DNA from 2 places in the Aquabacterium sp. J223 genome. Region 2 is predicted to be linked to the other one. Evidence: predicted binding sites of a transcription regulator. Region 2 holds the regulator's gene; the other holds the start of a gene.
The links. Region 2 encodes NrdR, which represses ribonucleotide reductase genes. Its sites were predicted from a motif close to CACNANATNTNGTG; they were not measured.
Positions count from the first base shown of each region.

Region 1: the regulator NrdR is predicted to act here: its motif matches at 1,628-1,641, upstream of LRS07_RS21550 (ribonucleoside-diphosphate reductase subunit alpha).

Region 1 covers NZ_CP088297.1:4,582,325-4,587,163, reverse strand. The annotation lists gene LRS07_RS21560 (sigma-54-dependent transcriptional regulator) at 1-915, shown strand, start outside; gene ampD (1,6-anhydro-N-acetylmuramyl-L-alanine amidase AmpD) at 918-1,511, shown strand; gene LRS07_RS21550 (ribonucleoside-diphosphate reductase subunit alpha) at 1,814-4,723, shown strand.
Region 2 covers NZ_CP088297.1:3,166,423-3,171,261, reverse strand. The annotation lists gene LRS07_RS15065 (GspH/FimT family pseudopilin) at 1-410, opposite strand, end outside; gene LRS07_RS15060 (type IV pilin protein) at 410-889, opposite strand; gene LRS07_RS15055 (pilus assembly FimT family protein) at 990-1,559, opposite strand; gene nrdR (transcriptional regulator NrdR) at 1,694-2,137, opposite strand; gene glyA (serine hydroxymethyltransferase) at 2,171-3,421, opposite strand; ZMP/ZTP riboswitch at 3,497-3,635, opposite strand; gene LRS07_RS15040 (lytic transglycosylase domain-containing protein) at 3,676-4,548, opposite strand; gene LRS07_RS15035 (UbiD family decarboxylase domain-containing protein) at 4,802-4,839, shown strand, end outside.

The sequences.
Region 1 (4,839 bases), 1.4 Mb from region 2:
CACGAGGTGTCGTCGCGGGCCGGCCAGCCGTTCATCGCGGTCAACTGCGGCGCCATCCCGGAGGCGCTGCTCGAGGCGGAGTTCTTCGGCTACCGCAAGGGCGCCTTCACCGGCGCGCAGGAGGACCGCGAGGGCTTCTTCCAGGCGGCGAACGGCGGCACGTTGTTCCTCGACGAGATCGGCGACCTGCCGCTGGCCATGCAGAGCAAGCTGCTGCGCGTGATCCAGGAACGCGCGGTGCGGCCGGTGGGCGCGACGGCGGAGCAGCCGGTCAACGTGCGGCTGGTCAGTGCCACCCACAAGGACCTGCAGACCGAGGTGATGGCCGGCCGCTTCCGGCAGGACCTGTACTACCGGCTCAACGTCATCCAGATCCGGGTGCCGCCGCTGCGCGAGCGGCTGGAGGACCTGCCGTCGCTGTGCGATGCGGTGCTGCAGCGCATCGCGCGCGACGCCGGCGTGTCGCCGCGGCCGATGCTCTCGCGCGAGGCGCTGGCGCACCTGGCCGGCTACGGCTTTCCCGGCAACGTGCGCGAACTGGAGAACCTGCTGCACCGCGCGGTGGCGCTGTCCAGCGGCGAGGTGATCGAACGCGCCGACCTCGGCCTGCCCGACGACGTGTTCGTCGACAGCGAGCTGGTGGAACTGGACGCGGCGCCCGCCGCGCCGGCGCCGGCTGCGGCACCGCCGGGTGTGGCGGCCGGGGAGGCGCCGCTGCCCACCGACCTGGTCGCCCACCTCGACGACGTGGAGCGCGACATCCTCGTGCGGGCGCTGGAGCGCCACCGCTTCAACCGCACCGCCGCCGGTGCCAGCCTCGGCCTGTCACTGCGGCAGATGCGCTACCGCATGGCGCGGCTGGGCATCAACGTGGCCGACCACCTCGGACTGGGTCCGCTGGACAAGGGGCCCTGACCTTGGGCGCGTCGACGGGCTGGACCGACGGCTGGTGGTCCGGCGCGCGGGCGGTGCCGTCGCCGAACTTCGGGCCGCGGCCGGCCGGCGTCGCGGTCGACCTGCTGCTGCTGCACTCGATCAGCCTGCCGCCGGGCGTCTACGGCGGGCCGCAGATCGAGCAGCTGTTCACCAACCGGCTGGACTGGGACGCGCACCCTTACTTCGGGCAGATCCGGGGCCTGCAGGTGTCGTCGCACTTCGTGATCCGGCGCGACGGCGAAGCGCTGCAGTTCGTCTCCTGCGATCACCGGGCCTGGCATGCGGGGCGCTCGAGCTGGCGCGGCCGCGACAACTGCAACGACTACGCGGTCGGCGTGGAGCTGGAGGGGCTGGAGGGCGAGCGCTTCGAGCCCGCGCAGTACGACGCGCTGGCCGCGCTTGCGCGCGCGCTGTGCGAGGCGTACCCCATCGCCGCCGTGGCCGGCCACGAGCACGTCGCGCCGGGCCGCAAGGCCGACCCCGGACCGGGCTTCGACTGGGCCCGGTTGCGGGCGTCGCTGGGGCCGTCGCACGGTGCCTCGGGCGTCGCAGGCGGCCTCGACTTCGCCGCCTGAACGAGACCGCTCTTAGCGGCCGGGGACGGTCGCCGTCAAGAGGAGTTGCGGGCACGCGCACCTCCGTTGCGGATCTCCCGCGAACGCTAGATATGGGGTAAATTCACCCTGCTCGACACCATAGCTAGTGCACCCGATGTCCCGAACCATCCACGCCCGGTGCACGGCTTCTACACATGGTTGTCCACATTCGCGCGCCCCGATGCGCGCGACCCCACCCTCCCTGTGCGCCGTCGTCTGACCGACGTCGACGCTCCGCTCCCGCCGCCGCATGGCCTGAATTGTCAGAAGAAGGACCCCGCATGCAGACCGCCGACCTCTCGCGCAGCACCGAATCCGCCCCGCTCATCGCCACGCCGGCCTCCGACCCGTCACGTGGTGCCCGCAGCGCCTACCACGGCTACCAGATCATTCGCCGCAACGGCGCGGTCGTCTCCTTCGAGCCCAGCAAGATCGCCGTCGCGCTGATGAAGGCCTTCCTCGCGGTGCATGGCACGCAGGGCGCGGCGTCGGCCAGCGTGCGCGAGACCGTCGACGGGCTGACCGAGTCGGTGGTGCGCGCGCTGCTGCGCTCGCGTCCGGGCGGCGGCACCTTCCACATTGAAGACGTGCAGGACCAGGTCGAGCTCGGCCTGATGCGCGGCGGCCACCACGAGGTGGCCCGTGCCTACGTGCTGTACCGGGAGCGCCGTGCGCAGGAGCGCGCCCGGCAGGGCGAGGCGCCGGCCGCGGCGGCCCCGCAGCTCTTCGTCACCGACGGCGGCCAGCGCGTGCCGCTGGACGAGCGCCGGCTGCAGGCGCTGGTGGAGTCGGCCTGCGCCGGCCTGGGCGACGAGGTCAAGCCGCAGCCCATCCTGGCGGAGACCCGTCGCAACCTGTACGACGGCGTGCCGCTGGACGAGGTTTACAAGGCCGCCATCCTGGCCGCGCGCACGCTGATCGAGAAGGACCCCGGCTACACCCGCGCCACGGCGCGGCTGCTGCTGCACACCATCCGCAAGGAGATCCTGGGCGAGGAGGCGGTGCAGGCCGAGATGGCCGATCGTTACGCCGAGTACTTCCCCGGGTTCATCAAGAAGGGTGTGCAGGCCGAACTGCTGGACGACAAGCTGCTGCAGTTCGACCTCGCCCGCCTGGGCGCGGCGCTGAAGCCCGAGCGCGACCTGCAGTTCGACTACCTTGGCCTGCAGACGCTGTACGACCGCTACTTCCTGCACATCGACGAGCAGCGCATCGAGCTGCCGCAGGCCTTCTTCATGCGGGTGGCGATGGGCCTGGCGCTGGGCGAGATCGACCGCGAGGCGCGTGCGATCGAGTTCTACGACGTGCTGTCCAGCTTCGACTTCATGAGCTCGACGCCGACCCTCTTCAACAGCGGCACCCGCCGCAGCCAGCTGTCGTCGTGCTACCTGACGACGGTGGCCGACGACCTGGACGGCATCTACGAGGCGCTGAAGGAGAACGCGCTGCTGTCGAAATTTGCCGGCGGCCTGGGCAACGACTGGACCCGGGTGCGCGCGCTCGGCTCCTACATCAAGGGCACCAACGGCAAGAGCCAGGGCGTGGTGCCGTTCCTCAAGGTGGTCAACGACACCGCGGTGGCGGTCAACCAGGGCGGCAAGCGCAAGGGCGCGGTCTGCGCCTACCTGGAGACCTGGCACCTGGACATCGAGGAGTTCCTGGAACTGCGCAAGAACACCGGCGACGACCGCCGGCGCACGCACGACATGAACACCGCGAACTGGGTGCCCGACCTGTTCATGAAGCGGGTGATGGAGGGCGGCGAGTGGACGCTGTTCTCGCCCAGCACCTGCCCGGACCTGCACGACAAGTTCGGCAAGGACTTCGAGGCCGCCTACACCGCCTACGAGGCCAAGGCCGAGCGCGGCGAGATCAAGCTGTTCAAGAAGATCCCGGCCAAGGACCTGTGGCGCCGCATGCTCTCGATGCTGTTCGAGACCGGCCACCCCTGGATCACCTTCAAGGACGCCTGCAACGTGCGCAGCCCGCAGCAGCACGTCGGCGTGGTGCACAGCAGCAACCTGTGCACCGAGATCACCCTGAACACCAGCGACAACGAGATCGCGGTGTGCAACCTCGGCTCGGTGAACCTGGCGCAGCACCTGAAGGACGGCCAGATCGACCAGGCGAAGCTGAAGAAGACCGTCTCCACCGCGATGCGGATGCTCGACAACGTGATCGACATCAACTACTACGCGGTGAAGAAGGCGCGCGACTCCAACCTGCGCCACCGCCCGGTCGGCCTGGGGATCATGGGCTTCCAGGACTGCCTGTACCAGCTGCGGGTGCCCTACGCCAGCGCGGCGGCGGTGGAATTCGCCGACCGCTCGATGGAGGCCGTGTGCTACCACGCCTACTGGGCGTCGACCGAGCTGGCCGAGGAGCGCGGCCGCTACTCCAGCTACCGCGGCAGCCTGTGGGACCGCGGCATCCTGCCGATCGACTCGCTCGACCTGCTGGCCGAGCAGCGCGGCGGCTACGTCGACGTGGACCGCTCGACGTCGATGGACTGGGACGCGCTGCGCGGCCGCATCGCGCAGCACGGCATGCGCAACTCGAACTGCATCGCCATCGCGCCGACGGCCACCATCTCCAACATCATCGGCGTCGACGCGTCGATCGAGCCGTCGTTCGGCAACCTGTCGGTCAAGTCCAACCTGTCCGGCGAGTTCACCGTCATCAACGAGTACCTGGTGCGCGACCTGAAGAAGCTGGGCCTCTGGGACGACATCATGGTCATGGACCTGAAGCACTTCCAGGGCTCGCTGTGGGCGATCGACCGGGTGCCCGGCGAGCTGAAGCAGCTCTACGCCACCGCCTTCGAGGTCGAGGCCGAGTGGCTGGTCGAGGCCGCCTCGCGCCGCCAGAAGTGGATCGACCAGGCGCAGAGCCTGAACATCTACATCGCCGGCGCCTCCGGCAAGAAGCTGGACGACACCTACAAGCTGGCGTGGACGCGCGGCCTGAAGACCACCTACTACCTGCGCACCAAGAGCGCCTCGCACGTCGAGATGAGCACGGTCAAGGCCGGCTCGTTGAACGCGGTGAGCGGCGCCACCGGCGGCGGCACGCGCGGCGCCTCGGCGCTCGACGCGGCGGCGGCGCAGGTGCGTGCGGCCGCGGCCGCGGAGCCGGCTTCCGACATCAAGTTCTGCGCCATCGACGACCCCGGTTGCGAAGCCTGCCAGTGACGCTGCGCGTGCGCCACACGGTCTTGCCGGCGCGCAAGACCGTGCATTCGATGCAGGCTCGCAACGAAGCGGGGTGTCAAGGCATCGCAAATGCTTGGTGTTCGCACACAACACTC
Region 2 (4,839 bases):
CTGACCGCGGCCACCGGCGCGCCTCGGTCGGGCACCAGTTGTAGCACCGGCGCGGTGGTGGACAGGTGGATGGCCCATGCGGGTTCCAGCGTGGTGAACTTGATGGGTTTCATGCCGACGTCGCACAAATGGGTGCGGCAATCGCAGCCGTCCGCCGCCTTCATGGGGTAGACGACGTAGCAGGCATCGGCCGGCGAGAAGGCGACGCCGATCTGCTGCTGGCGCTGCAGTGCCTCGGACCGAGCCAGCTGCAGGTTGGAGGCGAGCTCCGCCCCGGCGGCGGCCAGGCGCTGCCGCGCCAGCAGGTCGGTGAAGGAGGGAACGGCCAGCGCCAGCAGCACCGCGACCACGACCACCACCACCATCATCTCGACGACGGTGAAGCCGGATGACGACAAGCGGCGGCGCATCAGCGGTTCCAGCAGCGGGGGGCGGGGTACTCGACGCCCGCGGCGGTGATGGCCTTGTGCTCGGTGGCCATGCCGTGGCACACGCCGTCGACGCACAGGTTCTCGTCGAACTTGAGCAGCAGCGTCTTGCAGTCGGCGTCCGCCGTCTGGCCTCCGGTCGCGGTGGCCCGCAACTGGTAGGTGCGACCGTTGGCCGAGGGAATGTCGATGACGTAGTGGCCGCTCGGCGACGTGCTGGCCAGCCGCAGGTCGGCCAGGCTGGTGGTGAAGCTGGGGTGGTTGGAGCGCCAGCGCTCCTGCGCCTGCTGGACGGCCGTCAGCGCCGCCACGCCGTCGGCGCGCCGGCTGCGCACCACCGCGTCGCGGTAGGAGGGCAGGGCGACGAGCCCCAGCACGCCGAGCACGACGATGACGAGCATCAGTTCGATCAGCGTGAAACCGCGCCGACGGGCAGCGGCGCGGTCGGTTGGCAACGGCATGATGCGAAACGTATCGTGCGGTGCTTCACGGTTCACGGCGCCGTGCCGCTTGTCCCGGGCAAATGGCCGCCAGTCCGGGCCACCCCCCTGTTCAAGGGGGTCAGCAGGCCGGAAGGCCCTGGACCGCGCCGCCTTCGGCGCAGCTGCGCAGGCGGCCGGTGATGGCGACGACGTGGCGGATCGCCGGGCCGCCCTGGCGGGCCACCTCCACCGTCAGCGTCGGCGAGAAGGTCAGCCTGCCCGGCCGCACCTCGGTCGACCGGCCGGTGCCGATCTTGGCCACCGACACGCCGAGCTGCGCCGGCAGGTACACCGCCTTGAGCAGGTGCGCCTCGCCGCTGCACAGCGCCGGGCCGTCGGCCTCGCAGCGGCAGGCGTCCGCCGGGCCGCTGTGGATCATGTAGCAGCTGCCCCGGCCATTGCGGTCCAGCGTCAGGCGCAGCGGCTGGGCGCGGCTGTTGACCTCCATGCGCAGCCACTGGATGTCGCCGGCCAGCTCCGCCGCCACGCCCTGCTGCAGCTGCCGGTCCTTCATGCCGCGGGTGCTGGCGACGGCCACGCAGGACAGCACGGCGACGATGGCGAGCACGATGCCCATCTCGACCATCGTCACCCCGCGGCTGAGGCGCGACGAACGGCGGGCGGTGCGGGCGGCGATGGTGGTGGTCATGGCGGCTCCTCGGGTGACGGTCATCGGGTGGGATGGACCTCACTGTAGGAACCGGCCGCCGGCCGCGCGTCCCCCGAAGGGCGGCCGGCGGCACCCGCAGGGGGGGGGGGGGCGGCGCCTCCCCCGGCGGAGGGTCAGATGTCGCGGATGAGCTGGCGGAACTCGTCCACGTCCTCGAAGCTGCGGTAGACCGAGGCGAAGCGGACGTAGGCCACCTTGTCGATGCGCTTGAGTTCCCGCATCACGTGTTCGCCCAGGCGCGAGGAGGCCACTTCGCGGGCGCCGCTGGTCAGCAGCTTGTCCTCGATGCGCTCCAGCGCGGCGTCCACCTGTTCCATGCTGACCGGCCGCTTGCGCAGCGCCAGCAGCATGGACGCCCGCAGCTTCGCGCGGTCGAAGTCGGTGCGCGAGCCGTCCTTCTTCACCACCGACGGCAGCGCGATCTCCGGCCGCTCGTAGGTGGTGACCCGCTTGTCGCATTTCAGGCAGCGGCGGCGCCGGCGCACCACGTCGCCCTCGTCCGATTCCCGGGTCTCGACGACCTGGGTCTCGGTGTGGCTGCAGAAGGGGCAGCGCATGCCGGCGTCAGCCCCGTCCGCGGTGCGCGTCGTTCAACGGTAGACCGGGAAGTCGCGCGTCAGCGCGGCCACCTTGGCGCGCACCTCGGCGAGCACGGCCTCGTCGTGAGGCTTGTCCAGCACGTCCGCGATGAGGTGGCCGGTGGCCCGCGCCTGCGCTTCCTTGAAGCCCCGGGTCGTCATCGCCGGCGACCCCAGGCGGATGCCGCTGGTGACCATCGGCTTCTGCGGGTCGTTCGGGATCGCGTTCTTGTTGCAGGTCATGTGAGCGAGGCCGAGCAGTGTCTCGGCTTCCTTGCCCGTCAGGCCCTTGGCGCGCAGATCGACCAGCATCACGTGGCTCTCGGTGCGGCCGGAGACGATGCGCAGGCCGCGCTCGACCAGCGTCTCGGCCAGCGCGGCGGCGTTCTTCACCACCTGCTGCTGGTAGGCCTTGAACTCGGGCTGCAGCGCCTCCTGGAAGGCCACCGCCTTGCCGGCGATGACGTGCATCAGCGGGCCGCCCTGGATGCCGGGGAAGATGGCGCTGTTGATCTTCTTCGCGACCGCCTCGTCGTTGCTCAGCACCACACCGCCGCGCGGGCCGCGCAGGCTCTTGTGGGTGGTCGAGGTGACGACGTCGGCATGCGGCACCGGGTTGGGGTAGACGCCGGCGGCGATCAGGCCGGCGTAGTGCGCCATGTCGACCATGAAGTAGGCGCCGACGGCCTTGGCCACGCGGGCGAAACGCTCGAAGTCGATGCGCAGGCTGTAGGCCGAGGCACCGGCGATGATGAGCTTGGGCTTCTTCTCGTGGGCCAGCCGCTCCATCGCGTCGTAGTCGATGGCCTCCTCGGCGTTCAGGCCGTAGCTCACCACGTTGAACCACTTGCCGCTCATGTTCAGCGGCATGCCGTGGGTCAGGTGCCCGCCTTCGGCCAGGCTCATGCCCATGATGGTGTCGCCCGGCTGCAGCAGGCCGAAGAACACCGCCTGGTTGGCCTGCGAGCCGGAGTTGGCCTGCACGTTGGCATGGGCTGCGCCGAAGAGCTGCTTCAGGCGGGCGATGGCCAGTTCCTCGACCACGTCGACGTGCTCGCAGCCGCCGTAGTAGCGCTTGCCGGGGTAGCCCTCGGCGTACTTGTTGGTGAGTTGCGAGCCCTGCGCCTGCATCACCGCGGGCGAGGTGTAGTTCTCGCTGGCGATGAGCTCGATGTGCGCTTCCTGGCGGCGGTTCTCGGCCTGGACGGCGGCCCAGACCTCGGGGTCGACGGCGGCAAGCGTGGAATGGGTACGGTCGAACATTCGGCAGTCCTCTTCAGAACGAAGGGCCATCGCGCCACACCGGGCGGCCGTCACGCGGACGGCAGCGGGCGGGTTGAGGGCTGCCCAGGCGAACGGCTGATGCGGCCGGCACGCAACGGGGATCGGTGCGGCGGCCTTCGCGCTCCCCGGTGGTGATCCACCTCGGGTACCGTGCCTTTCGGGCCGGTCCCTATCGCCAGTCGCGCGGCGCGCAGTGTAGCAATCGCACGTCGGCCCCTCCGGGCGGCGCAGGATCAGCGGTCGAGCAGGGCGACGCGCTCGTCGGCCGCCGGGACGGCCGGGGTGCCGTCTCGCGGCGCGGGCGGGTCGGCCTTGACGAAGGTCGGCAGCGGCGCCGTCACCGGCACCGACTTGCCGGCCGCCACCCGCTGCAGGTATCCCTGCTCGGCCAGCACCTTGCCGCCGTAGCCGCCGTCGTCGGGCAGGCCGGCCGCGCCGACGTAATGGCGCAGCCCGCCCTCCAGGCTGCCGGCGCGGGCAATGCAGTCCTTCAGCACCTGGACGCCGACGCGCAGGTTCGTCACCGGGTCGAAGGCGGCGTGCTTGCCGCCGAAGGGCTGGTACTTGTCGTCGTGCACGCGGGTCATCACCTGCATCAGGCCCTGCGCGCCCACCGGGCTCTGGGCGAAGGGATTGAAGCGCGACTCGATGGCCATCACGGCCAGGATCAGGGTGGGCTCCAGGTTCGCCTTCTGGCCCACGCGCCAGGCCTCCTGCACCAGACGGCTCAGCGGCTCCGGGGCCACCTGGTAGCGGCGCGACAGCCACTGGGCGACGGCGGCCTGCTGGCGGCTGAGCGCCCGCGGGTCGGCGGCCGTGGCGCGGGTGACCGCGCTGTTCTCGGCCAGCGCGAACAGCAGGTCGCCGTTGCGCTCGGCCTTCGCCTCCTGCCGGGCCTGCAGCCAGCCATAGGCCATTTCTTCGGCCGAATGCCGCAGGTCGTCGCGGCCGGCGGTGAAGGCGAGCAGGGCGACGACCGTCAGGCCGACCACGGCCAGCGTGTTGTGGCCCACCTCGAGCAGACCATGGCCGACGTCGCGCACGAACACGCCGATGCCGGTCCCCACCGCAACGACCCAAAGGCTCAGGAGGCGCAGCGCTGTCATCGTTCTTCCTTTCTCTGTCGCCGCCCGGCGTCTCTCCCTGGCGGGAGGCGACGAAGGACGACGTCGATAATCGGCCGCTCTCCTTGGAGCACACCGGCGAAACCCACGGTGCACAAGGCGGCGACGGGCAGCGGTCCGTGACGACCTGCTCGGCGCCACGGGTTAACCCGTATGTAGACGGGTTGGGACGATTCTAGGAAGGGCCGTCATAACCGGTCAACAATAAGGAAATGCGAAGTGACTACTTTCAGATATGAAGTACCGCGACCTGCGTGACTTCGTCCGCCAGCT